Regions from separate parts of the Crassaminicella indica genome, predicted to be linked through region 1. Evidence: riboswitches for the same ligand, from Rfam matches in the RefSeq annotation. Region 1 holds a riboswitch; each other region holds the start of a gene.
The links. Region 1 has a riboswitch for cyclic di-GMP ahead of KVH43_RS06140 (methyl-accepting chemotaxis protein). Riboswitches for the same ligand answer to the same signal wherever they lie in the genome.
Positions count from the first base shown of each region.

Region 2: linked by a shared signal. The riboswitch ahead of KVH43_RS12700 (ATP-binding protein) and the one ahead of KVH43_RS06140 (methyl-accepting chemotaxis protein) in region 1 are both predicted to bind cyclic di-GMP.
Region 3: linked by a shared signal. The riboswitch ahead of KVH43_RS05345 (GGDEF domain-containing protein) and the one ahead of KVH43_RS06140 (methyl-accepting chemotaxis protein) in region 1 are both predicted to bind cyclic di-GMP.
Region 4: linked by a shared signal. The riboswitch ahead of KVH43_RS11620 (GspE/PulE family protein) and the one ahead of KVH43_RS06140 (methyl-accepting chemotaxis protein) in region 1 are both predicted to bind cyclic di-GMP.

Region 1 covers NZ_CP078093.1:1,300,322-1,306,630, forward strand. The annotation lists gene nrdJ (ribonucleoside-triphosphate reductase, adenosylcobalamin-dependent) at 1-985, shown strand, start outside; gene KVH43_RS06130 (AIM24 family protein) at 1,077-1,883, shown strand; gene KVH43_RS06135 (TerD family protein) at 1,896-2,597, shown strand; cyclic di-GMP riboswitch class I at 2,766-2,852, shown strand; gene KVH43_RS06140 (methyl-accepting chemotaxis protein) at 3,013-4,980, shown strand; gene KVH43_RS06145 (SpoIIE family protein phosphatase) at 5,019-6,230, opposite strand.
Region 2 covers NZ_CP078093.1:2,659,218-2,665,526, forward strand. The annotation lists gene KVH43_RS12695 (methyl-accepting chemotaxis protein) at 1-1,950, opposite strand, end outside; gene KVH43_RS12700 (ATP-binding protein) at 1,967-2,377, opposite strand; cyclic di-GMP riboswitch class I at 2,608-2,694, opposite strand; T-box leader at 2,947-3,185, shown strand; gene KVH43_RS12705 (sodium-dependent transporter) at 3,241-4,554, shown strand; gene KVH43_RS12710 (diguanylate cyclase domain-containing protein) at 4,609-5,976, opposite strand; gene cheB (chemotaxis-specific protein-glutamate methyltransferase CheB) at 6,024-6,309, opposite strand, start outside.
Region 3 covers NZ_CP078093.1:1,129,974-1,136,282, reverse strand. The annotation lists gene KVH43_RS05365 (NADH-dependent [FeFe] hydrogenase, group A6) at 1-592, shown strand, start outside; gene KVH43_RS05360 (hypothetical protein) at 827-1,156, opposite strand; gene KVH43_RS05355 (M15 family metallopeptidase) at 1,243-2,094, opposite strand; gene panD (aspartate 1-decarboxylase) at 2,175-2,558, opposite strand; gene KVH43_RS05345 (GGDEF domain-containing protein) at 2,960-4,264, opposite strand; cyclic di-GMP riboswitch class I at 4,333-4,415, opposite strand; gene KVH43_RS05340 (3'-5' exoribonuclease YhaM family protein) at 4,626-5,585, opposite strand; gene KVH43_RS05335 (sulfite exporter TauE/SafE family protein) at 5,841-6,194, shown strand; gene KVH43_RS05330 (sulfite exporter TauE/SafE family protein) at 6,191-6,309, shown strand, end outside.
Region 4 covers NZ_CP078093.1:2,439,604-2,445,912, forward strand. The annotation lists gene KVH43_RS11605 (recombinase family protein) at 1-917, opposite strand, end outside; gene KVH43_RS11610 (hypothetical protein) at 1,218-1,403, shown strand; gene KVH43_RS11615 (sigma-70 family RNA polymerase sigma factor) at 1,483-1,881, shown strand; cyclic di-GMP riboswitch class II at 2,140-2,222, shown strand; gene KVH43_RS11620 (GspE/PulE family protein) at 2,308-3,990, shown strand; gene KVH43_RS11625 (type IV pilus twitching motility protein PilT) at 4,001-5,056, shown strand; gene KVH43_RS11630 (type II secretion system F family protein) at 5,094-6,302, shown strand.

The DNA.
Region 1 (6,309 bases):
GGAAGCAGGATTAAAAAGAAGACCAAATATGAATGGTGTTAATCCATGTGGAGAAATTCTTCTTGATTCACAAGGTCTTTGTAACTTAACAACAGTGAATGTATATGCTTTTGTAGATAAAAATGGAAAATTAGATTTAAAAGGTTTGCTTGAGGCGCAAAGGTTATCTGTAAGAGCAGGTTATAGAATGACTTGTGTGGAGTTGGAGTTGCCAAATTGGGATGCAGTGCAACAAAGAGATAAATTAGTAGGCTGTTCTTTAACAGGATGGCAGGATATGGTCAATGCTACAGGTATTACAAAGGAAGAAGAAGCAGAACTTTTAAGGAAGCTAAGAAAAGTAGCTCATGAAGAAGTGAAAAAATATGCTGCTGAAATTGGAGGAAAAGAACCTTTGTTGGTAACTACTGTAAAACCTGAGGGAACATTAAGCCAGTTGCCTACTGTATCTAGTGGGGTTCACTATTCTCATTCACCTTTTTATATAAGAAGAATTCGTATAAGTTCAGATGATCCATTAGTAAAGGTTTGTGAGGAATTAGGGTATCCGGTATTTCCTGAGGTTGGACAAGAATGGGACAGCTGTGTTACAAAAGTAGTAGAGTTTCCTGTAAAAGCGCCAAAGGGGAAAACAAAATATGATGTTTCTGCAATAGAGCAGCTTGAAAATTATAAAATGTTTATGAAAAATTATGTTGATCACAATTGTTCTATTACGATACATGTAAGAGAGCATGAATGGGAAGAAGTAGAAGAGTGGGTATGGAATAATTGGGATGATATAGTTGCATTATCATTCTTATCACTAGATGATAATTTTTATAAGCTGCTTCCTTATGAAGCAATTACTGAAGAAGAATACAACAAAAGAGTAGATGAAATGAAGCCCTTTATTCCTTCTTTACTTAGAAAATATGAAAAAGAAGAAGCAACATTGGACATAGGAAATGATGGTTGTGATAATGGTATTTGTCCTATAAGATAAAAGTTTAATCAAGTATTTTGAAATACCCTCTAAAATCTATGTTTTAAAAATGATATAATTTATTTAAATAAATAGATAAGGGGAGAATATAATGGGTTTTCAATTATCAACTTATGAACATTTAACAGGAGCAACAAAGCAAACACCAGCATATTCATGTGTAGCACAAGGAAGTGGCTTTTTCTTTGCTAAAAAAGGAGCAATGGTTGCAGATCAGGGTCAATTTAAATATGAAAAAGTATTATTAGATCCAAATGCAGGTGGTGGGATAGCTAGAGGTCTTATTAATAACATCTCTAGAAGATTAACTGGTGAGAACATGGAAATTATGAAGGTAACAGGAAATGGCATGTGTATATTAGCTTTTGCAGGAAGAAATGTGACTATTGTACCACTTGAACCTGGAGAGCAAGTAGGGGTAGAATCTGAAAATATATTAGCTTTTACGGGAAATTTAACATATGGTGTTCGTTTCATAGGAGCAGGAGTATTATCTCAAAAGGGATTATTTACCACAAATTTTAAAAATAATTCAGGAGAAACAGGATATGTAGCTATTATTACAGATGGAAATGCAATTGTGCTACAAACACCTTGCAGAGTAGATCCAGATGCGATTATATGTTGGACAGGTCCAGATCCAAGTTTAAAAGCAGATGTAAACTGGAAAACATTTATAGGGCAAACATCAGGTGAATCTTATATGTTTGAATTTAAACAAGGAGGAAATACAGTAGTGCTTCAGCCTTCAGAAAGGAAAGCAGGATTAGATGTAGGAATTGATAGAGGTGAAACAGTAGGAACTCAATCGAGTGCTTTTGATAACTCTGTAAATAATGCCCAAGATATGATGGGGCAGGTGACAAATACATTAGGAAATTTCTTTAACAATAGATAGGGAGGTATATATATGGGATTAAGTGGTCTTGGCGGACTAGGAGGAAATAGCGGAAACAATCAACCACAAACAGCAGGATTAGGAAGCTTAGGAGGTCTTGGTAGTGGAGCTAGTAAACCAGTATCCCTAAAAAAGGGTCAAAAGGTATCGCTAAAAAAGGCTGCATCAGATATTGGATTAGATGCAAATGTTCTTTCTAAGATTCATATAGGACTTGGATGGGATGTAAATAAATTTGATGGAAGAGATTTTGATTTAGATGTATTTGCATTTGCAGTAAAGAATGATGGAAAGGTAAGAAATGAAAAGGATTTTGTATTTTATGGAAATAAACAACCAGCAGGGCTTGGAATAACATTAAGTGGAGATAATCGAACAGGGCAAGGAAGTGGAGATGATGAAATCGTCTTTGTAGACTTAAACACAGTACCTACTGAAATACAAAAAATTATATTTGCTATTACGATTTATGAAGGAAAAGAAAGAGGCCAAAACTTTGGAATGGTTGAGAATGCTTTTGTAAGATTGGTAGATCAAAATACGAATAGGGAATTTTTAAGATATGACCTTTCGGAGGATTATAGCTTAGAAACAGCTGTAGTTGTTGGAGAGCTATATAGACATAATGGAGAATGGAAATTTAACGCTATTGGTTCTGGCTTTAATGATGGACTTGTTGCCCTTTGTGCTTGTTATGGAGTAGATGCAGAATAAAAAAAAGCAGCGATTGCTGCTTTTTTTATATGAATTTATTCATTTATCTTTACATAAACTATGTAAGGGAATGGTATAAAAAAATAGAGGAAAAAATCAATATATGTCGAAATAAATCAAAATAGAAAACAATATTTTTGATTATTTTTAAAATTGAATAGAAAAGGAGGACGATAATAGCAAACTTATGGAAACATAAGGACGCAAAGACATGGGTCTAAGGTAGAGAACTACTATGATCGCCAGTTTGCCGAAAATCAATGGGCAAAGGTGTCTGATCGAGAGACACCTTTTTATTTTAGAAAATGAGGAGGTGTAAAAAGCTATTAGATTGTTTATAAAAAATAGATGAAATTACAAGGATTGTTGAAAATAAATTATAAGGTACATATAAAATGAATAAGGAGGTTTTTTTGTGAAAAGTTTGAAATATAAAATTACTATACCTGTATTCATATTTTCTATTTTGGTTATTCTTATATTATCAGGAACAGCATATTATCAAGCAAAAGATATTATTATGAATGATATAGAAGAAATAGCACAGAGTAAGGCAGATAAAATTGTAACTATGGCAGATGATAAAATTCAAGGCTGGAAAGAAATTATTGAATTGTTAGGGTCTGTAGAGGTAGTAAAAAAAATAGATTATGAAGGATTAAAAAAGCTTATTTCTGAAAATAAAAATATTTTTAATGAATTTGAAGCAATTATTATGTCTGATATAGATGGAAATTATTTAAGTACAAATGGGCAAGGAGGTAATATAAAGGATAGAAAATATTTTTCTAAGGTCATAGCAGGACAAATTACTATATCAGAGCCAATTGTATCAAAAACCACAAGACAGCCTGTTATAGTAATTGCAGCTCCTATAAAAGATGATATGGGAAATATTATTGGATTAATTGGAGGAACTGTAAATTTATCTACTATCACAGATATAGTCAATGCTGAAAAATTAGGAGATACAGGCTATGCTTATATGGTTGATCAAGAAGGCTTAGTTATGGCACATCCTAAAAAAGAAATGATTCTTAATTATAATGCTTTAGAAAAAGGTAGTGATTCTCAAATTGCACTGACAAAAAAAATGGTAAAAAGAGAAACTGGTGTAGAACATTATGAATTTGAAGGTGGGAAAAAAATAGCAGCGTATGCACCGCTACACTCTACAGGATGGTCTGTTGCAATGACTACATATGAAAGCGAAGTAACAGATAATGTAGCTATATTTAGAAATACTATTACAGGTATTGGAATGATTATGATTATTGTAATGGGATTATTAATTTATTTTCTAATTAATAGATCTATTAAGCCTATTTTGAAAATAGCTGAACTTACAAAAGATGTAGCTAAAGGAAATCTTCAGGTAAAAGTAGATGTACAGACTGATGATGAAATAGGTGTACTTGCTAATAATTTTAATAATATGATTGAAAATATGCGCAGTCTTCTATCAGAAATGAATGAAATGGGTATGACGGTAGCATCTACAGCTCAGCAGATGATGGCTTCAACAGAGGAAGCAAGCACAGTTTCTGAGCAAGTAGCTAATACGGTATCAGAGCTAGCAGAGGGAGCTACAGAACAAGCACAATCTACCCAAAGAGGAAGTAATATGGTAAATGAACTAATAAAAGGTATTGGAAAAATTGTTGATAATACTGAGCATGCTGAAAAGCTTACAGTTATGACAAAGGAAACTGTTGATGCAGGAATTCAGATTGTAGAGTACCAAGAGATTAAGGCAGTAGAGAATAAAGATGCGACAATGAATGTAGGAAAAGAGATTTTATTACTTGATAAAAAATCAAAACAAATTGGGCAGATTATTGAGTTAATCAGTAGCATTGCTGAACAAACCAATTTGTTAGCATTAAATGCAGCTATTGAAGCAGCAAGAGCAGGAGAAGCAGGAAAGGGATTTGCTGTTGTTGCAGAGGAAGTAAGAAAGCTTGCAGAAGAATCAGGAAGAGCAACTAAAAATATTAGTGATTTGATAAATGAGATTCAGACAAGTGTAGAAAATGCTGTTAAGGAAATGGAACAAGCAAAATTGATAGTAACAGAGCAAGAAAACGCTGTAAAAGAAACGGTAAATGTTTTTGAAGATATATTAAAATCTGTTTCAGATCTTACAGATAATATGAAAGGAGTAACGCTTGCCTGTGAAAATTTAAATGAACATGCAGCTGTTGTAGGAGAAAATATTGAAAATATTGCAAGTATTACAGAAGAAAATGCTGCTGGAGCAGAGGAAGTAGCAGCTTCTACAGAGGAGCAATCTGCAACACTTGAAGAGCTATCTTCATCAGCAGAACAGCTTGCAAGTTTATCAGGAAAGCTTCAAGAAACTATAAATAAATTTAAAATATAAATAAAAAATGTATAGCGATTGCTATACATTTTTTAGATCTAATCATGTATTTCCATTCCTAAAATACATACATCATCTTCAAAGGTTTTACTTTTTCTTAAATTGATTATTTCTTCATAGACATGGTTTATGAAGGAATCTATTTTTTTATGAGAATGCTTTAATAAAATGCTATGAAGATCTTTTTGAGATATAGTATGAGGATATTCTTTAGTTTCTGTTAATCCATCTGTATAAAAGATGAGTTTATCTCCTTTTTGAAGAGCTATTGTTTTACTTTCGAAGTTTATATTTTCAAAAACACCTAAAATAGTACTTCCTCCTTCCTTTAATTCTATACATTCCCCGTTTCTAATGATTAAAGGATAAGGATGACCACATCTCATATAAGTAAATCTTTTTGTTTTATTATTATAAAGCCCATAAAATGCAGTTAAGTATAGGTTTTCAGATATATTAATTAGTTTTCTATTGAGATAGTTAATAAAAGCTGCTGGATGCTGAAAAAGATAATTACTCGTTTCCATAATCGCTTTTACCATAGCTGTAATCATAGCAGCAGGAACACCGTGACCAGATATATCACTTAAAAATATTCCTAAAGAGTTTTCATTTATTTTTATAAAATCATATAAATCTCCACCTATTTCTTCTAGAGGCTTGTAGATAGCAGACAAGGATACTCCTTCTAATTGAGGGAGCTTATTTGGGATAAGATTTTGCTGAACATTTTTAGCAAGGGCTAATTCATCTCGAATTCGGCTGTGATAAGCTTCGATCATTTCATTTCTTTTCTGAAGCTCTAATTTGCTATTTTCAAGCTCTGTAATATCATCTAATATAACTAAAACCATGTCTTCACCATTGTAGTTAATATACTTGGTAGTAAATTGGAAATATTTTTTTATGGATTTTTCATTTATATAGAAATTTCTAGTTAATATTTCTTTAAAGGTGGGAGTTTGATCATGAAATGCTTTTAATATAGAGTTTCTAATAATACAGCTTTCACAATTGCTTGTAGTACCACAATTTTTATTTTCATCAACTGAGTATTGACAGCCAATGATATTTCCACATAGTTTGCCAATTATTTTATCTTCTTTTTTATTGAATAAAACGCTGAAAGGTTCATTGAATTGTTGTAACTTCATATTTTTGTCTACTAAAAAAATAGCAGATGTAATATTTTCAAATATAATATTTAAAAAATGATTAGAATCCTTTAATTGTTCTACAGAAAGCTTCATGATATCACCTCGAAAAATTGGACTAAACTCATTGTAACATATTATATAAAAGCATAGGTATATTTTTATATATTAAAAA
Region 2 (6,309 bases), 1.4 Mb from region 1:
AGCACTAGTCTCCTCTGAACTAGCAGCAAAATTCTGAATAATAGAATTTTGTTCCTCAGTAGCTGCTACAACTTCTTGACTATTATCTGCTGTAGTTTCAGTAATGGTTGCAACTGTATCAATCAGCTGAATAATTTGATCCGAGCTTGCGACTTCATCCTTCGCAACATCTACAACTTGTTCTATATCCTTTACTATTTGTTCTACTGCATCAATGATTCTAACAAAAGACTTGTCCGTTTCATTAACTACCATTACCCCGTTTTCTACTACCTTCTTACTATTATGCATTGATTCTACTGCCTTATCTATTTGAACTACCATTTCATTTACCAATGAAGAGATTTCATTAGCTCCTATATTTGTTTGTTCTGAAAGCTTTCTAACTTCTTCTGCTACAACAGTAAAGCCCTTTCCATGCTCTCCAGCTCTTGCTGCCTCTATGGCTGCATTTAATGCTAATAAATTTGTCTGATCTGCAATATTATTAATTGTACTAATAATTTCTCTAACTTTTTTTGAAAGTCCATTTAATGACTTTAATATATTCGCTGTTTCATTAGATACATTACTAATATTTTCAATAGCTTCAACTGTATCCTTAACTTTTATTCTTCCTTGCTGTGCAACATCCATAGTATGCTCAGAATTATTTTTTGCTTTAAATGCTCTGCTTTGTGCTATTTGTATCAAGCTAGAAAGCTGAACTAAAACCTCAGATATTTCAACAATTGAATTATTTTGACGTTCTGCATTAGATGCAACTACTTGGATATTAGATGTAATTTGTTCAGCTGATGCACTTATTTCTTCAGCAGAGGCAGAGATTTCCTCAGAAGAAGCTGCTAATTCTTCTGCACCCTTTCTAACATGATTTATTATATTAGATTGATGTTTTATCATATTATTAAAATATTCACCTAATACTTGTATTTCATCATTTGTAGTTATTTTAGATCTAACTGTTAAATCACCATTTCCTGCTTTTGTCATTAATTTTTCTAGCTCTTTAATTGGATTGATTATATTTCTTGTTATTAAAATATAAGCTACAAGCATTGAAACAAGTAACGCTATGGCAGTTATCACTATTGTATTCCTTCTAATTTTATTAGCTGCTGACATATATTCATCATAATCAGCAGTTACTGCCAAAATCCATTTATTTACAGGAATAAATTTTACAAATTTTCTCACTCCTTCATATGTATAATAACCTTCACCCGTTTCCCCCTTCTTCATTTTGTCTACTAAAGCTTTTAATTCTTTATTATTTGCATTCCCTACATTTTCTTTTAATATTTTTTCAGCTTTTGGATGATATACAAGTAATCCATTTCTATTAATCATATAAGCATATCCAGTTTTGCCTATCTTTATTTTAGAAGCATGCTTATAAATATTTTCAAATTTAATACTTCCAACAACTGTCCCCACTACCTTTTGATCTATCCTTAAAGGATAAGCAACAGCTATTACAGGTTTATTCGTGATTTTAGACAATATGACATCACTTTCAGCTTCAGTTCCTTTTAAAGCATTTTGAATATAATCAAAATCACTTAAATCCATATTAAAATTTTCACTTTTATTGCTAATAATACCTTTACCAAAGGCATCTGTAATAATTAATGCTTCTACATAATCACTGTTATCTTTTTGTAATTCTGATAAATATTTAAAAACTTTACCTTTCTCTGTACTATCCCCTGCTGCAACTTTAACCAAATCTTCATTGTGACTTAAAATTTCAATATACTTATTTACCGAATTAATTGTTTCATTAATAACATCTGCTGTTTTTATAGTAATTTCACTTAATTTTTCTTCAGTTGTATCCTGTATTGAATTTGAAGTCATCATATACGAAGTAGTGCCTAAAATAATGAGCGGTACAGCTATAAATATAAAAAACATAGCAACTAATTTTGTTTTCAAACTTATTTTCATCATATTCCTCCTTATCTTAATTCTGAGCTTTATTCTTTTTAGCTGTTAAATACTTTTGTATAATTAAAATATTATTTTTAAACTCTATTTTATCTGCCATACATTTTATAAGAAACAATCCCCTTCCAGAATCATTTAATAAATTTTCATCATATATTGCATCTGGAATATTTATGTTTTTAAACCCAGTCCCTGAATCCTCTATCTCAAACTTTATATTTTTTTCATTAAGTACATATCTTAAATAAATAGGTCTTTCTACACAACACTTATTTCCATGCTTAAAAGCATTTGTTAAAGCTTCTATAAGCATTAATCGAATATCAAATGATTCTTCAAAATTCTCTATCTCTGTAATAATTTTATCAATAACATCTTTATGTTCATCTAAGCCATATAAAATAATTTCATCTTTTTTTATTCCCACAATCATCATCACCTTACTTTGCTTCTAATACATTTGTAAAAAAAAATAAAATTTTCAAATATTACTATTAAAAAAATCTTTTACAATAATATATTTGTTAATTTTCTCAACTTTAATATCGCTCATCACCCCCCAATAAATTATTGAAAAATATACATTAAAAAAACATCTATGCTTCCACAGATGCCCAAAATTGCTAAATAAAGAATATTCTCTATATACTAGCATTGTTCGGCAGTCTGTCAATCATAGGATTACAATCCCTTAGACACATGACTTTGCGTCCTTACCTTTCGATAAGTTTGCTATTGTCGCAATATCTATCATTTAATTTTTACTGTTATATTTATAAAAATTTTTTAATATATTTTTCTATATATTATATAATTCTACATATATAGATATATATTAACATCATTGTTTATGTTTGTAAAATTATTTGCTTATTAATTATAATAATAAAAAAGTCATGCTTTTAAACACAACTCTTTTAAATTTTGTATTTTTTCAAAAATACTATTTGACAAATTTATAATTTTTCTTTATAATTTCATTTAACAATAAAATATGCTAAAGCTGTGATTAAGAGTAGTACATTTCATTGAGAATTACAGAGAGTCAGGGATTGGTGGAACCTTGATATTCAAAATGATTTGGAATGGGCTTATGAGCGGAAGCTGAAACTTTAGTAGGCAACACGGTTTTCTCCCGTTATAGAGATAGGATATCGGATTATTTCCTGTATCTGAAAAAGAGAAAATTTTTATTTTCTAAATATGAGGTGGCACCACGTTGATTCGTCCTCTATATGTATATACATATAGAGGATTTTTTATATTCTTGAATTTTAAGGAGGAATTGAATTGAAAAAACGAGAAAATTTTTCTTCAAAGCTTGGATTTATACTTTCTTGTGCAGGGGCTGCCATAGGGCTTGGGAATGTGTGGATGTTCTCTTGGAGATTAGGAGAATATGGAGGAGCTGCATTTTTAATTCCTTATTTTATATTTGTATATTTTTTAGGCACTACCGGACTTATTACAGAAATTGCTTTTGGGAGAAAATATCAAAAAGGTGCATTAAGTGCCATAAAAACTGTTTTTAAAGAGAAAAATTTAAAATTTGGAAGCCTATTAGGAAGTATTCCTCTTGCTGCAATGACAGGAATCTTTATTTTCTATATTGTAGTAGTTGGATGGATTTTCAGATATTTTTATGCTTCCCTTATAAATATCTTTCAAACAATAGATATTCCTACATACTTTGGAAGCTTTGCCGGAAGCATAGCAACAGTTCCCTGGACAATCTTAGGGATGATTGCTACAGTTTTTATACTTTGTATGGGAATTGGTTCTGGTGTAGAAAAAATTAATAAAGTAATTATGCCTGGGTTATTTATTTTATTTGTTGTTTTATTGATAAAATCGTTAACTCTCCCAAATGCGATAGCAGGTGTAAAATATCTATTAATGCCAAATTTTTCATATCTCTTAAAGCCTATTACTTGGGTTATGGCATTAGGACAGGCTTTCTTCTCTGTATCTCTAAGCGGTGCAGGAATGGTAGTATACGGGAGTTATTTAAAAGAAGATATAGATATTCCTTCATCAGCACGAAGCATAGTCATTTTTGATACATTAGCTGCACTCATGGCTGCCTTTATTATTATTCCAGCTGCATTTTCCTTTGGCCTTGATCCTGCTGCTGGTCCACCACTTTTATTTATTACTGTACCTAAAATATTTACGCAAATGACAGGTGGCTATATTTTTTCTATTATATTTTTCTTAAGTATTGTATTTGCAGCTATCTCCTCTGCAATAAATATGATGGAAGCACCTATTGAAGCTTTAATCGAAGAATTTCATCTTAGTAGAAAAAAAGCAACTATTTTAATAGGTTTAATCTGTTTATGTATTTCAATCCTTTTAAGCATCAACATAGATTTATTTGGAGCATGGGCTGATTTTATGAGCATATATTTAGCTCCTATTGGTGCAAGTATTTCTGCTTTTGTTTTTTATTGGATTTGTGGTAAAACTAAAGCCTTAGAAGCTATTAATCTAGGCGCAAAAACTCCACTAAAAAATAGCTTTTTAATTTTAGGAAAATATATTTATATTCTTGTTGCAGTTTTTATTGTAATTTTAGGAGCTATCTATGGTGGTATTGGTTAGACCTATTTTGAAATTAAAAGCTAAGGTTGTGCTTAGATATTAAGCACAACCCTTTTATAAACAAAGATGATTTCTTTTTTTGTATTCATACATCAATTTATCTGCTCTAGCCATTAACTCTTCAATACTTACTGGATTTTCAGGATCAAAATATGCAGCACCTATACTAATAGATATATTAAAAGGATAGTTGCTTTCTTCATTAAATGCTCTTTGTTGATCTAAAAGCTTATTTATAAACTTTTCAATATCCTGCTTTTTTACATCTATAGATAAAGCTACAAATTCATCTCCTCCGATTCTTGCAAGAACATCATTTTCATGAAAAGTATTTTTTAAAATCTTTGCAGTCCCAATCAATGCACAATCTCCTTGATTATGAGATAAATTGTCGTTAATATGCTTCATTCCATCAATATCAATAAAAAATAATAACATTCCTTTCTTATTACGTCTTGCAAATTCAAATTTATGTCTAATGATACTAAAAAATCCTCTTCTATTATAAAGAGATGTAAGTTCATCTGTAAGGGATTGAATTTTTAATTTTTCACGAAGATGTACCTTTTCAGTAATATCTCTAATAGATAAAAGATATGCTTCTTTCCCTTCCCAGTCAGTTTCTGAAATACATACCTCTCCAATAATTTGATTTCCATCCATAGTTTTTATTGTAATTTCTTTAACACCATTTTTAATAGTACTAAAATCTAAAATATCAAATGTTAACTCTTCATATTTTTCACCAAATATTTTTTTTGCTGCAGGATTTAGATACAGTATCTCTTTTTGACGATTAATAACTACCAAAGCATCTATATTGCTTTCAAGAATACCTCTATAATTTTTTTCAAGCTTTCGAATAGTTTCAAATGCTTTTTTTAATTCATTATTTGCCTCTTCAAGCTCCTTACTCTTTTGTACAGCATTTTCGAATGTAGAAAGCAAAAGATCTATTATTTGTATTCTCTCCGAATTTATAAAATGCTTTTCTCCTGCAAAAAATACTTCTATACCCATTTCGCTAATTTTATTTTTTCTCAATTCTATATTCACAAGCATATGCTGAATTCTTGAAAGGAGAAATCTTTCATTATATGGTTTTGTTATAAAGTTGTCTGCCTTCACCTTTAGTCCTTTTATCACATCGTTAGGATCTGAAAGGGATGTCAATAGAATAACTGGTATGTGGTTGAATCTATCATCCTCTTTGATTCTTTTACATAACTCATATCCATCCATTTTAGGCATAAGTACATCTGTTACTACTAAATCAGGCATATATTGATAAATATATTCTAAAGCTTGTACCCCATTATTTGCAATAATTACCTTATAATTTCTTTTCTCAAGCATAAATTTAAGCTGCTGTGCTTGTGTTAAGCTATCTTCAACAACCAAAATCTGTATTTCCTTGTCCATTTTTTATATTTCTCCTCCTCATATAACAGCTACGGCTATAGTTAAAATCATATTTTTCCAAACAAATCTGCAATCTTTTCAGGAGAAAGAATATATGTAGCTGCATTAAGCTTTACAGCTTCTCCTGGCATACCATAAACCACAGATGTTTCCTTATCCTGCACTACAGTAATTGCCCCTTTATCCTTTAATATTTTTAATTCTTCAGCACCATCTTTCCCCATTCCTGTAAGAAGAATTGCCATAGCATTTTTTCCATAATAATTTGCAATAGATCTAAATAAATACGAAACTGTTGGTCTTACTCCATTTTTTTTCTCATCACAATTTAAA
Region 3 (6,309 bases), 170 kb from region 1:
TGTAACAACTCGTGAATTTGCTGCAATGCTCAAGGAAGCAGGCATTGATTTTAAAAACCTTCCAGATAGTGATTTTGATAATCCTTTAGGGGAAAGTACAGGTGCTTCAGTAATTTTTGGTACAACAGGTGGTGTAATTGAAGCCGCTGTTCGCACAGCCTATGAATGGATGACAGGAGAAGAGCTAAAAGATGTTGAGCTTCATCAGCTAAGAGGAATGGAAGGCATTCGTGAAGGAACAGTTAAAATCAAAGAAATGGATATAAAAATTGGTATTGCCCACGGTCTCGGTAATGCTAGAAAACTCCTTGAAGATATAAGAGATGGAAAGAGTCATTACCATGCCATAGAAATCATGGCATGTCCCGGAGGATGTATAGGTGGCGGCGGACAACCTTATCATCACGGCAACGAAGAAATTGTAAGAAAACGCCAACAGGCTATCTATAATGAAGACAGAAATAAAGCTTTAAGAAAATCTCATGAAAATCCAGAAATATTAAAGCTATACAAGGAATATCTCGGAGAACCTTATGGAGAAAAAGCTCATGATCTTCTGCATACCCATTATGAAGCAAGAGAACGCATATAACAAAAAGCTTTAATATTCTCAGATTATGATGATTACTAAAAAGAACCACCTTTGTTTTAATGGAAGTACACCAATACACCCAAAACAAAGAAGGTTCTTTTTATGTCTTTACTTAATAATAAGACAATTTTTAATAAAATTGCACAGGTAATTGATGGTTTATCTTCAACTAAGTGGAACTAAAAGCCTAAGAGAACTAATTGATAATACATATCTAAGTGTCTATCTTTTGCATTATTTAAAAATCATACAAAAAAGTATTTCTGCAGCATATTCAAACCCTACTATTGAAATTATTAATCCAAAAATTTCACAATATATTATATGTATATTTTCTTCTTTTTTATCGTTTCTTTTATGTTTAAAAGATTTCATTACAATGTCAGGATTAACAAAAAATAAAAATCCACCCATTCCGATACTTGACCATCTTAATATTGTACAAGCTCGCTCTTGGATTGAATGAAATTCAAAATTCATACTTAAGTGTCCAAATAACATTGTAACGAAAAACAATAAAACAAAAATAATTCTAATTAATAAAATTTTATACTTTTCATTCATGGTAAATCTCCTGTTAACCATTAGTTTAGGTCAATTATACCACATATTAACAAATTATAGATATTGATTTTATAACTAAAAAACCCTTAAAAAGGTATGGTTAAAAATAACAACTGTACCTTTTGTATATTCCTCATCAATTCTTCTTGCTTCTTCATCAATTGTTTTTGGTTATTTTCAACAAATAACAAGCTTTTATCTTTTTTTAATTCTTTAAAAAACTCTTCTAAAGTAATATTCCTTTTAAAAATATATTCTGCTACTTCTCTGCCTACATACCTTATATGCCAGGGTTCATAACTATACCCTGTAATAGCTTCTTTCCCTTTAGGATATCTTACAATAAAACCGTATTTATAACTGTTTTCTTTAATCCACTGACCTTCTTTTGTATTTTCAAAGGCTTCAACTAATTGAAATCTTACGCTTTTACTTGTAATATCCATAGCTAAACCTGTTTGGTGTTCGCTTTGCCCTGGATAAGCACTAATTTTAGCAGCTGCTTTTTTTCCTATGGTCCTAACCTTATAGTTAAAAATAGCCTTTTGCCTTCTGTAAGACCTATATCCAGATAATCCATAAAGCTCTATTCCTTCCTTTTTCGCAGCTTTAAATAATTCCTCTAAAGCTAAAGCTGCTTCCCTTCTCATTTTCTTTTTAGGGTGCTTCCCTTTAAATGGAAAAGGCACCTTTGAAAATACCAAATCCTTTGGTACATAATTTGATGGTAAATTTCTATTTTTATTTACCAAAACAAGTAGATCATCAACATTTTTGATCATTTTTATATTATTTTTTAAATAAGTCGTTCCCTCTAAGGAATATTTAGCAAAAGCTTCTTGTTCTTCTAGTTCTTGTGCAATAGTTAAACCACTCATCATGATAAATACTACAGCAACAAGCACTAGAATATTAAATGCTTTATTTATTGCTATCATTAACATGCCTCCCGCTAGTCAAAATGCATGAATATTATAAAAAACCTAGTTTCCTTTTAAAAGAAAACCAGGTTTTAAGATTATTTTATATCTCCATGAATTTCAGTATCTGTTTTCTCAATGATTTTATTATCCTCATCAACAAAAACTACCCTCGGCTTAAAGCTTCTTGCCTCCTGCTCATCTATCCAGCAATAAGCAATAATAATAACTGTATCCCCTGGCTGTACAAGTCTCGCCGCCGCACCATTTAAGCAAATCACTCCACTGTTAGGTTCTCCTTCTATTACATAGGTTTCTAGCCTTGCACCATTACAATTGTTAACAATCTGAACTCTCTCTCCCGGCAAAATCCCTGCTGCATCCATTAAAGTCTTATCAATAGTAATACTTCCTACATAATTCAAATTTGCTTCTGTTACTGTAGCTCTGTGTATTTTTCCTTTAAACATATTGAGCATCATTTGTTATTCCTCCTCGTCTGTTCAAAATACCATTCCTAAGACTGAGGCTTACTATCAGTCCCTGTCCAAAGGATCAGTGCAAAATTTTTTGATGCATAGTATTTTTTCTAAAACATTAAGGTTTGACTCTTTTGATATCAACCAAATTCATTTTAACATACTATATTTATAAATACAAATTGCTTTTTATAGGTAAACAACATCAACATAAAAAAAAGAAATATATAAAGATAAGTGAATGACTTCGATAACTTTTGTAAAAAAACTTACTGAAATTTCATAAAAAATACGTTAAGAACCTTCATTGTTTGAACGAAGTGAGTTTTGAAGGTTTAGTATTTTTTCATGGAATGAAGTTTTGTTTTTTCAAAAGTTATCTGGAATGAACTATCTTTTATATTTCATTTTGAAGTTGGATCCCTATAACTATTGTTCTGACAGGATAAAGCTTTATAATCTAGTAAATTATTGAAAACTTTAAAGTTATTACGTCCACAAATCTTTGCTTGATACATAGCAATATCTGCATTCTCCATTAAGGTTTCCATATCTACACCATGCTGAGGAAATATTGCAATACCCATACTGCATGTAACATACATTTCTTCTCCTTTTATAGTAAAAGCTTGTGTAAATACATTAACCATTCTATTGGCTATTGCAATAATCTCATCAGTTAATTCAATATCTTCTAATATAATCATGAATTCATCTCCACCAAGCCTAACTACTATATCATTTTTTCTAACACTTCTTTGCAGTCTAATCGCAACCTTCTTTAAAAGTTCATCTCCAGCAGCATGACCTAACGTATCATTTGCAACTTTAAATTTATCTAAATCTATAAACAAGACACCAAGCATACTTTTTTTCTTTAGAGCTTTATGAATAGCCAATTTCAGTCTCTCTTCTCCATATCTTCTATTTGGAAGCTCTGTAAGAAGATCATGGTAAGCTAAATACTTCATTTTTTCTTCATATTTCTTATGAGCACTTACATCAATTATACGAACTAATATATATGCATTTTCTAATACGTGAAATCGTTTTATATGTAAATCAATCCAAATATTGTTAAGCTTCTCATTCATTATTGCCAACTCTTTATTTCTATTTTTAAAATATTGTTTGAAATGATTGTACGGTATTTTCTTTTGAATATTACTAAGGATCAATTCATCAATCCCTCTTCCAATTAATCTATCTTCTTTATGAAACAACTGTATTGCCTTAAGATTGCATTCTATTACCTTTAATGTATCCTCCTCTAAAATTAAAATTGCATCCATCATCTCATTGAATGCAGTCTTCTCAAATATACGTTTCTTCATATCCTTATTAATTCTGTAATATGATATTAAATATGTAAATATTAGTATGCATATTAAATATGATAAATATGTCAATTTATCAATGCATGTACTAGATGTAACAAAAATACCTATACAATTAATCAGTAAGGTTACAACTACATATACTTTTAAAAGCAAAATTTTATAAAGAAATGTAGTCCCTACTCCTATAACAACAATATAAAACAATGATGTAGTTTCTGGGAAATTTTTCATCGCATTTCCTATAAAAAAACAAATGCTTATTAAATAAAAAACTGCGAAAAATAAAGTATTAAAGCAAGCTCTTTCTATTTTTGTCTTTACTAATTTTGATATCAATATAAGCACCCCTTTTGATTTCAATAAACCCATAAAAATAGCCCCTATAAACCATAGGCGCCTTGTACTTTATCATGATAAAATTACACATCAATCTATGCTTCGGCAACCTGGCAATCATAGAAAAATCCTTAGACCCATGGCTTTGCGTCCTTACCTTTCGATAAGTTTGCTATTTACAACATAAATCATTCAATTATATCGTTATTTTGTCCTATTTATTTTTATAAAGCTAGGACTTTTGTACTATTATTTGTTTTTCTATATTTTTTGAATTTTTCCTTCTTTTTTGAAAATTTATTTTGAAAATGTTTTCCTGTTTAATCTATATGTTTTTTTACTATGGCTTATGACTCCGTTACACAAAAAAATAAACCAAACAATAAAGTTTGATTTATTCATCACAAAGCAACGTTTTATATAATCTTCGATTATCTAAAGACCATATTGGATCTGTAAATTCTCCCGGTTGAATATTTTTTAAATGGTCTTCCATATCATACATCCTTGCATCAATCATATCAATATAATGTAGGAGTTCTCCTTCTGGAATCATAGGCTTTTTAGGACTTCCAAATTCCGGCTCATAATGATGGCTAAGTACCATATGCTTAAGGAGCATAATAATTTCTTCATCAGCTCCTAATTCTTGTCCAACTCTGCTTATTTTATTCATTCCCATACTAATATGCCCAAGAAGTTGTCCTTCTTTGCTATATTCTGCAATTCCTAATTCATCTGAATCTAGTTCTTCTAGCTTTTCTATATCATGAAGAAGAATTCCTGCAAAAAGGAGGTCTTTATTCACATTTTTATAAACTTCAATGAGTTTTTCTCCAGTTCTCAACATTCTAAGTATGTGGTACATAAGTCCTGAACGGATAGCATGATGCAATGATTTAGCTGCTGGATAATACATTAGCTTTTCTTTTGATTCTAATATAACTTTTTCTACAATTCCCTTTATATCCTTATTTTTTATCTTTTGCACATATTCATAAATCTCATGAAACATTTCTTCTGCCTTTATAGGTGCAGCTTGCACATAATCTTCAATATTTTGCTTATCATCATCATTTGCTAATCTAATCCGATTGATTTTTAATTGTAGCTTTCCCTTCCATTCCGTTACATTTCCTCGTACTTTTATCAAGCTTCCTATAGGAAATTCTTTATTCTGCCCTTCTTGACAATCCCACAATTTACCATTTACCTCTCCTGTCTTATCTGATAATGTAAAATCTAAAAAATTTTTATTATTAGCAGATAATTTCATTTCTACTTTTCTCACAATAAAGAAGCCTTGTATTTCATCTCCATTTTTAAATTCCTGGATGCTTTTTTCTTCAATCATTTTTTCTCCCTCCTACAATACACTTTCTATATCATTTTATAATTTTTTATACACTTTTCCAATGTTTGTGAAGATTTTTTTATAAAAGTTATCAAAGTCATTCACTTACCTTTATTTATTTTTTTAATGTTGATGCTATTTATATATATTTTTGTTTAAATATATTTGAAATTACATATATAAGAAGAATAGTGGGGATTATAGAAACAGGGATAGATGGTTTATTTACAAGGTTTATAATATAGGAGGAAGACTTTGAAAAAAACAAAAATAATGTTCATTGGAATAGCTACAGGTTTTATAAATGGCTTATTGGGTTCAGGTGGAGGAACAATCATTGTTCCTACATTAGAGAGAATTTTGAAGGTAGAAACACATAAAGCACATGCCACTGCAATAGCAGCTATATTTCCAATATCACTAATCAGTGCTATGATTTATATTAAAAATCAAAATATAGAATGGAATACTACAGCTTATATTACAGTAGGTGGAATAGTAGGTGGATTTATAGGAGCAAAATTATTAAATAAATTTCCTTCTAAATGGCTTCATCGAATATTTGGAACGGTTATGATTATAACAGGTATAAGGATGATTTTTGGATGAAACTAATTATTATCGGTTTTTTATCAGGAGTTATTGGTGGAATAGGTGTCGGTGGAGGGATATTACTGATTCCAGCTTTAACAATTTTATTTGATATCAAACAACAAATAGCACA
Region 4 (6,309 bases), 1.1 Mb from region 1:
CATTGAGTACTAGGAATGATTCCTTCATGCTTACCTACAGAAATAATCCATTCAGAGTGATCTCTGATTTTATTTGATGTATTTTTCTTTTGAATAGTTTTATTATATGCCATAATTCCATTTCTATTGTTGAAATCTTTTTTATCTGAATATATGTCAAAATTATTTACTAAAAAATAGTTGTATAGTTTTTCATCAGCAATTGCATAAACAGGATTAGATAGAATGCCTCGCAAAGCAAATCGTGAAAAATCGATATTATTACGGGTTTTCATATTATTTTGAATGCAATATGTTTCAAGTTTACTTAATGATTTGAATTCTAAAAACTTATGAAATATTATTTTGACTATTTCTAATTCAGTAGGAACAGGAAAAAGTTGAAAAATTTTTCTTCGTTTATTATTTAAATCAGTAATTTCAACTGATTTCGATATAAAACCTATAGGAGTTGTACCACCAAGCCATCTACCTGTACGTGCAAGCTGAAGCATATTATCTCTTATGCGTTCTGCAATTGTTTCTCTTTCAAGTTGTGCAAAAACAGAAGCTATATACATCATTGCACGACCCATTGGTGTTGAAGTATCAAACTGCTCGCGAATAGATATAAAAGCTATATTCTTATGATTTAATATTTTCATGGTATCTGAAAAGTCAGAAATATTCCTAGATATTCTATCTAGTCTATAGCACATCAAAATATCAAATTTGCCTTTTTGAGCATCTTTTAGCATTCTTTGATATTCTGGTCTATCTATATTTCCCCCAGAGAAACCTTCATCTTCATAGATAATAAATTTTTCAATAGGATGAAAGTGCTTAAGTGCGTATTCTTTGCAAAGTTCAATTTGATTTTGTGTAGATTCACCTTTTCCTGTAAATTTAGATTTTCTAGAATAAATTGCTATATGCATAATATCACCTTTCTATTAAGTTCTTTACTATAATATTATTTTAGGTTATAAAAAAAAGAAGCAAATAATTATTAAATTTCAAGAGATTATTTCCGAGGTAATAGTGAAAATACGATAGATATTAGCAATAATCAGCATAATAGTAAAAAAATTTACCGATATATAAGGAAATACAGCTAAAAATAATAAAATTCAAAAGACTATGTAAGATGTATTGATTAAGTATTTTATAATATTAAAAATAAAACCTGTAGTATAGTACAAACTAAGGTTGGCATAGATTTTATATGAGGTGATAGTATGAAAGTTAGAATATTTTTTCCAGATACATTAGAAAAACAAAAGGGATTTTATGAAAAAGTAGCACAGGAGCAGGTCAAAATCATAAAAAATTATATTGAAGAGCTTCCAATAAATAAAGAAGAAAAATATAGTCTTTGGGAAGAGATAAAATTAGATATAAAAAAAGATTTATTTAAAATATGAAAGTATAATTTAAAATAATTACTTCCGAGTAGAAAAATATAATAGAACAAAACACGTTATAAATCATACTTTAGTATAAATTGAAAACGAAATATTAATGACTATACGTTCCAATAAAAAAACAAAAAATGAGGTATCATTACAAGACCCTATTGGTGTAGATAAAGAAGGAAATGAAATATCTTTATTAGATATTTTAGGAACTGAAACAGATAAAGTTTTAGATGAAGTAGAATTAAAGATACAAATAAAAAAATTATATCAAAAAATGGCAAGTGTGTTAAAAAACAGAGAAAGAATTGTTCTTCAATTAAGATATGGGTTAGTCAATGATGGAAGTAAAACCCAACGAGAAATAGCAAAGCTATTAGGAATTTCTCGATCCTATGTTTCTCGAATAGAAAAAAGAGCTATAAAAAAACTTAGTAAAGCTTTTAATCATAATACAAAAAAAATTAAAGATAAAAGTGATAAATAGATGTTAGCATTTTGCTAACATTTCATTTTTAATATACTATATTTCAAAAAAATATTGTAAATTTTTATATTTTTATCACTATTTCCTTGGAAATTCCATAACATAAATTTCTTGTTGGAAAATTAGGGAATTAATGATATAATGTCTTAGGTATATGTTTATTATGATAATTGGTGAAATGTATTTTGTATAGAGGATTTTAAAAATTTAAGAACTATTAACTATGTTGAACTATTTATATTAATTTAAATAGTGATATGTAATGTTAGTACAAATGATACATGGTTATATTTGGACGCCTATACCATGTTGATGTAGTGGCGTAACCGACTAACACTATATTATTTATATATAGGGGGTTAGTCTTTTTGTTTTTTTGAATTATGATTTTTATTATATTATAAAAATATATATTATGAATGGATGATGATAATGCAACCCAAAAAACGATTAGGAGATTTGCTCATTGATGCAGGATTTATCACAAAGGAACAAATTAATGAAGCATTAAAAATTCAAAGAGCTTCTGGAAAAAAATTAGGAGAAATTCTAATCGATGAAGGTTTCATTCAAGAAAAAAAAATGATAGAAATATTAGAATTTCAATTAGGAATTCCTCATATGGATTTAGAAAAGTATTATATTGATGCTGAAATTCCTAAATTGATTAACGAAAGTCTTGCAAAAAGACATTTATTGATTCCTGTAAAAAAAGAAAATAATAAATTATTTGTAGCAATGGCTGATCCTTTAAATATTTTTGCGATGGATGATGTAAGAATTGCTACAGGATTAGAAGTTGAACCTATAATCGCTACAAGACAAGATATATTAAATGCAATTGACTATTATTATGGTAAAGAAAGTGCTGAAAAAGCAGTTGAAGATTTTAAAAATCAGTATAGCTTTGAAGATTTATCAGATCTAGATGAAACCATATTAAATGAAATTAATAATGCGCCTGTTGTTAGACTGGTCAACTCTATTATTAGGCAAGCAGTAAAAGCAAAAGCTAGCGATATTCATATCGAGCCTTTTGAAAGTAATGTTAGAGTACGATTTAGAATTGATGGAGAGCTGCAAGAAATTATATCTCCTGAAAAATCTACTCATTCTGCAATTGTTACAAGAATTAAAATAATGGGAAAAATGAATATTGCTGAAAAAAGAATTCCTCAAGATGGTAGATTTGAAACAACTGTTGATGGAAAAGAAATTGATATGCGTATTTCTACATTGCCTACAGTTTATGGAGAAAAGATAGTTATTCGTTTATTAGATAGAAGCAGTTTCTTAATGTCAAAAAATCAATTGGGGTTTTCTGAAAAAAACTTAGAAATTTTTGATAAAATCATTAAAAGTCCTAATGGGATTATTTTGGTAACAGGACCAACAGGTAGTGGTAAGACTACAACATTATATACAATTCTTAGAGAATTGAATCAAATAAATAAAAATATTATTACTGTAGAAGATCCAGTAGAATATAGTTTGAATGGCATTAATCAAGTACAGGTAAACACTAAAGCAAATTTAACTTTTGCTAATGCACTAAGGTCTATATTAAGACAAGATCCTGATATTATTATGATCGGAGAAATCAGAGATAGTGAAACTGCCCAAATAGCAGTTAGAGCTGCCATAACTGGACATCTTGTTTTAAGTACTATGCATACTAATGATTCTCCTTCAACAGTAGCACGCCTTATGGATATGGGAATTGCACCATATTTGGTATCTTCATCTGTTATTGGAGTAATCTCACAAAGATTAGTAAGAAAAATTTGTCCTGAATGCAAACAATCTTATGTACCAAATGAAATAGAAAAAAAAATACTCAATATTTCTGATGAAACCTTATTGTATAAGGGAAAAGGATGTAATTATTGTAATGGTTCAGGTTATAAGGGAAGAACAGCTATTCATGAAATTATGCTGGTAAATAAAGATTTAAGACTACATATTGATAAGGGTGAAAGTATTGATATTTTAAGACAAAGTGCTATTAATCAAGGTATGATTCCTCTTAAAGAAAATAGTTTTAAATTAGTATTAGAAGGTATTACAACAGTAGATGAATTAAACAGGGTATCCTATAACCTAGATTAGGTGGTGGAATATGAATATACTAGATTTATTAAAAAAAGCAATTGAAAAAAAAGCATCTGATTTACATGTAACAGTAGGTGTCCCTCCTGTATTAAGAATCAATGGAAAATTAGAAAAAATAAATGAAAAAGCATTGGCACCATATGATACTATTGCTTTAGTACAAGAGCTTTTAACTGATCAACAAATTATAGAGTTAAAAGAAAAGGGTGAAATTGACTTATCCTTTTCTTATCATGGATTAGGAAGATTCAGAGTAAATATATATAAACAAAGAGGAAGTTATGGAATGGCTTTAAGGACAGTTGCTTTAAATATTCCTACTATTGATGAACTGGGCTTTCCACAAATACTAAAAGAATTAGCATTAAAGCAAAGAGGATTAATATTGGTAACAGGACCAACAGGTAGTGGTAAATCTACAACATTAGCATCTATGATTGATTATATTAATCAAGAAAAAAGCTGTCATATTTTGACCCTTGAAGATCCAATTGAATACCTTCATAAGCACAATAAAAGTATTGTAAATCAAAGAGAAATTGGAAATGATTCGCATAGCTTTTCTAGAGCATTAAGAGCTGCTTTAAGACAAGATCCAGATGTAATACTAGTAGGAGAGATGCGTGATCTAGAAACTATTAGTATAGCTATTACAGCTGCAGAAACAGGACATTTAGTACTTTCTACACTACATACTATAGGAGCTGCAAAAACTATTGATCGTATTATAGATATCTTTCCTGCACACCAGCAGCAACAAATCAGAGTACAATTATCTACAGTAGTAGAAGGTATCATCTCGCAACAGCTTTTAGAGAGAACTGATGGACAAGGAAGAGTAGCTGCATTAGAAATAATGGTTGCAACATCTGCTATAAGAAACTTGATTCGGGAAGGGAAAACTCATCAACTTCAAACTAATATACAAACAGGTAGCAAATTCGGCATGCAGACAATGGATCATGCTATCCTTGATTTATATAATAAAGGGTTAATTAATAAAAAAACAGCTTTGACCTATGCAGTAGATTGCGATAATTTAGAGCGATTTATGCATATGTAAAAAATAAAGCTAATATTAAAAAACAAGGGGGATATATATGCCCACTTATAAATATAAAGCTATAAGTAAAGCAGGAGAAAGACTTGAAGGAACATATACTGCAAGAAGCAAAAATGAAGTTATCCATATGCTTAGGCAAAATCAAAATCATCCTATAAATATCGAAGAAATAATAGAAAAGCAATCAATAAGCATCAGCTTTTTTAAAAAAGTAAAAATAAAAGATATGGCTATATTTTGTAGACAGTTTTATACTATGCTCAATGCAGGAGTAACTGTTCTTAATGCTTTAGATACTTTAAGGTTTCAAACAGAAAATAAAAAATTAGCTAAAGTTATTGAAGAAGTTTACGAAGATGTTCAAAAAGGATTAACTTTTTCAGAATCTTTAAGAAAGCATAGAGAAATTTTTCCAGATCTATTGATCAACATGATAGAAGCAGGAGAAGTAAGTGGTACTTTAGATATTATTATGAATCGCATGGCTATTCATTATGAAAAGGAAAACAAAATTACCAATAAAATAAAAAGTGCAATGATGTATCCAATTATATTGAGTATAATATCAATTTTAGTAGTTGTATTTTTAATTATATTCATTATGCCTACCTTTATAGGACTGTTTGAAGGTAGTGGAGTAAAACTACCTCTTCCAACAAGAATATTATTAATAGTTAGTGAAATTATAAAAAATTATTGGTATATCATTATTCTTGTTTTAATCATCATGCTTTATAGTATAAAAAAATATATAACAAGTAATAAAGGACAATTTTTAATAGATCATATAAAATTTAGAATTCCTATTATAAAGGGAATTACACAAAAAGTGATTACCTCTAGGTTTACAAGAACCTTATCAACCTTATTAGCAAGTGGTATCCCCTTGATACAAGCATTAGATATTGTATCAAGGATTGTAGGTAATGTGATTGTAGAAAAGGGGATTTTAAAAGCTAAGGAAGATGTAAGAAAAGGCATAGACCTTACAACCCCTATTAAACAAATAGGAGTTTTTCCACCAATGGTAAATGCTATGATTCGTATTGGAGAAGAATCAGGTTCTCTTGATGAAATACTAGATAAAACAGCAAATTTTTATGATGAAGAAGTAGAAGCTACATTGCAAAAGATGTCCACATTGCTAGAGCCGTTGATGATAGTATTAATGGCAATAATCATTGGAGCTATTGTAATTGCTATGATACTACCAATGTTTGATATGATGAATACTATTCAAATATAATTTTTAA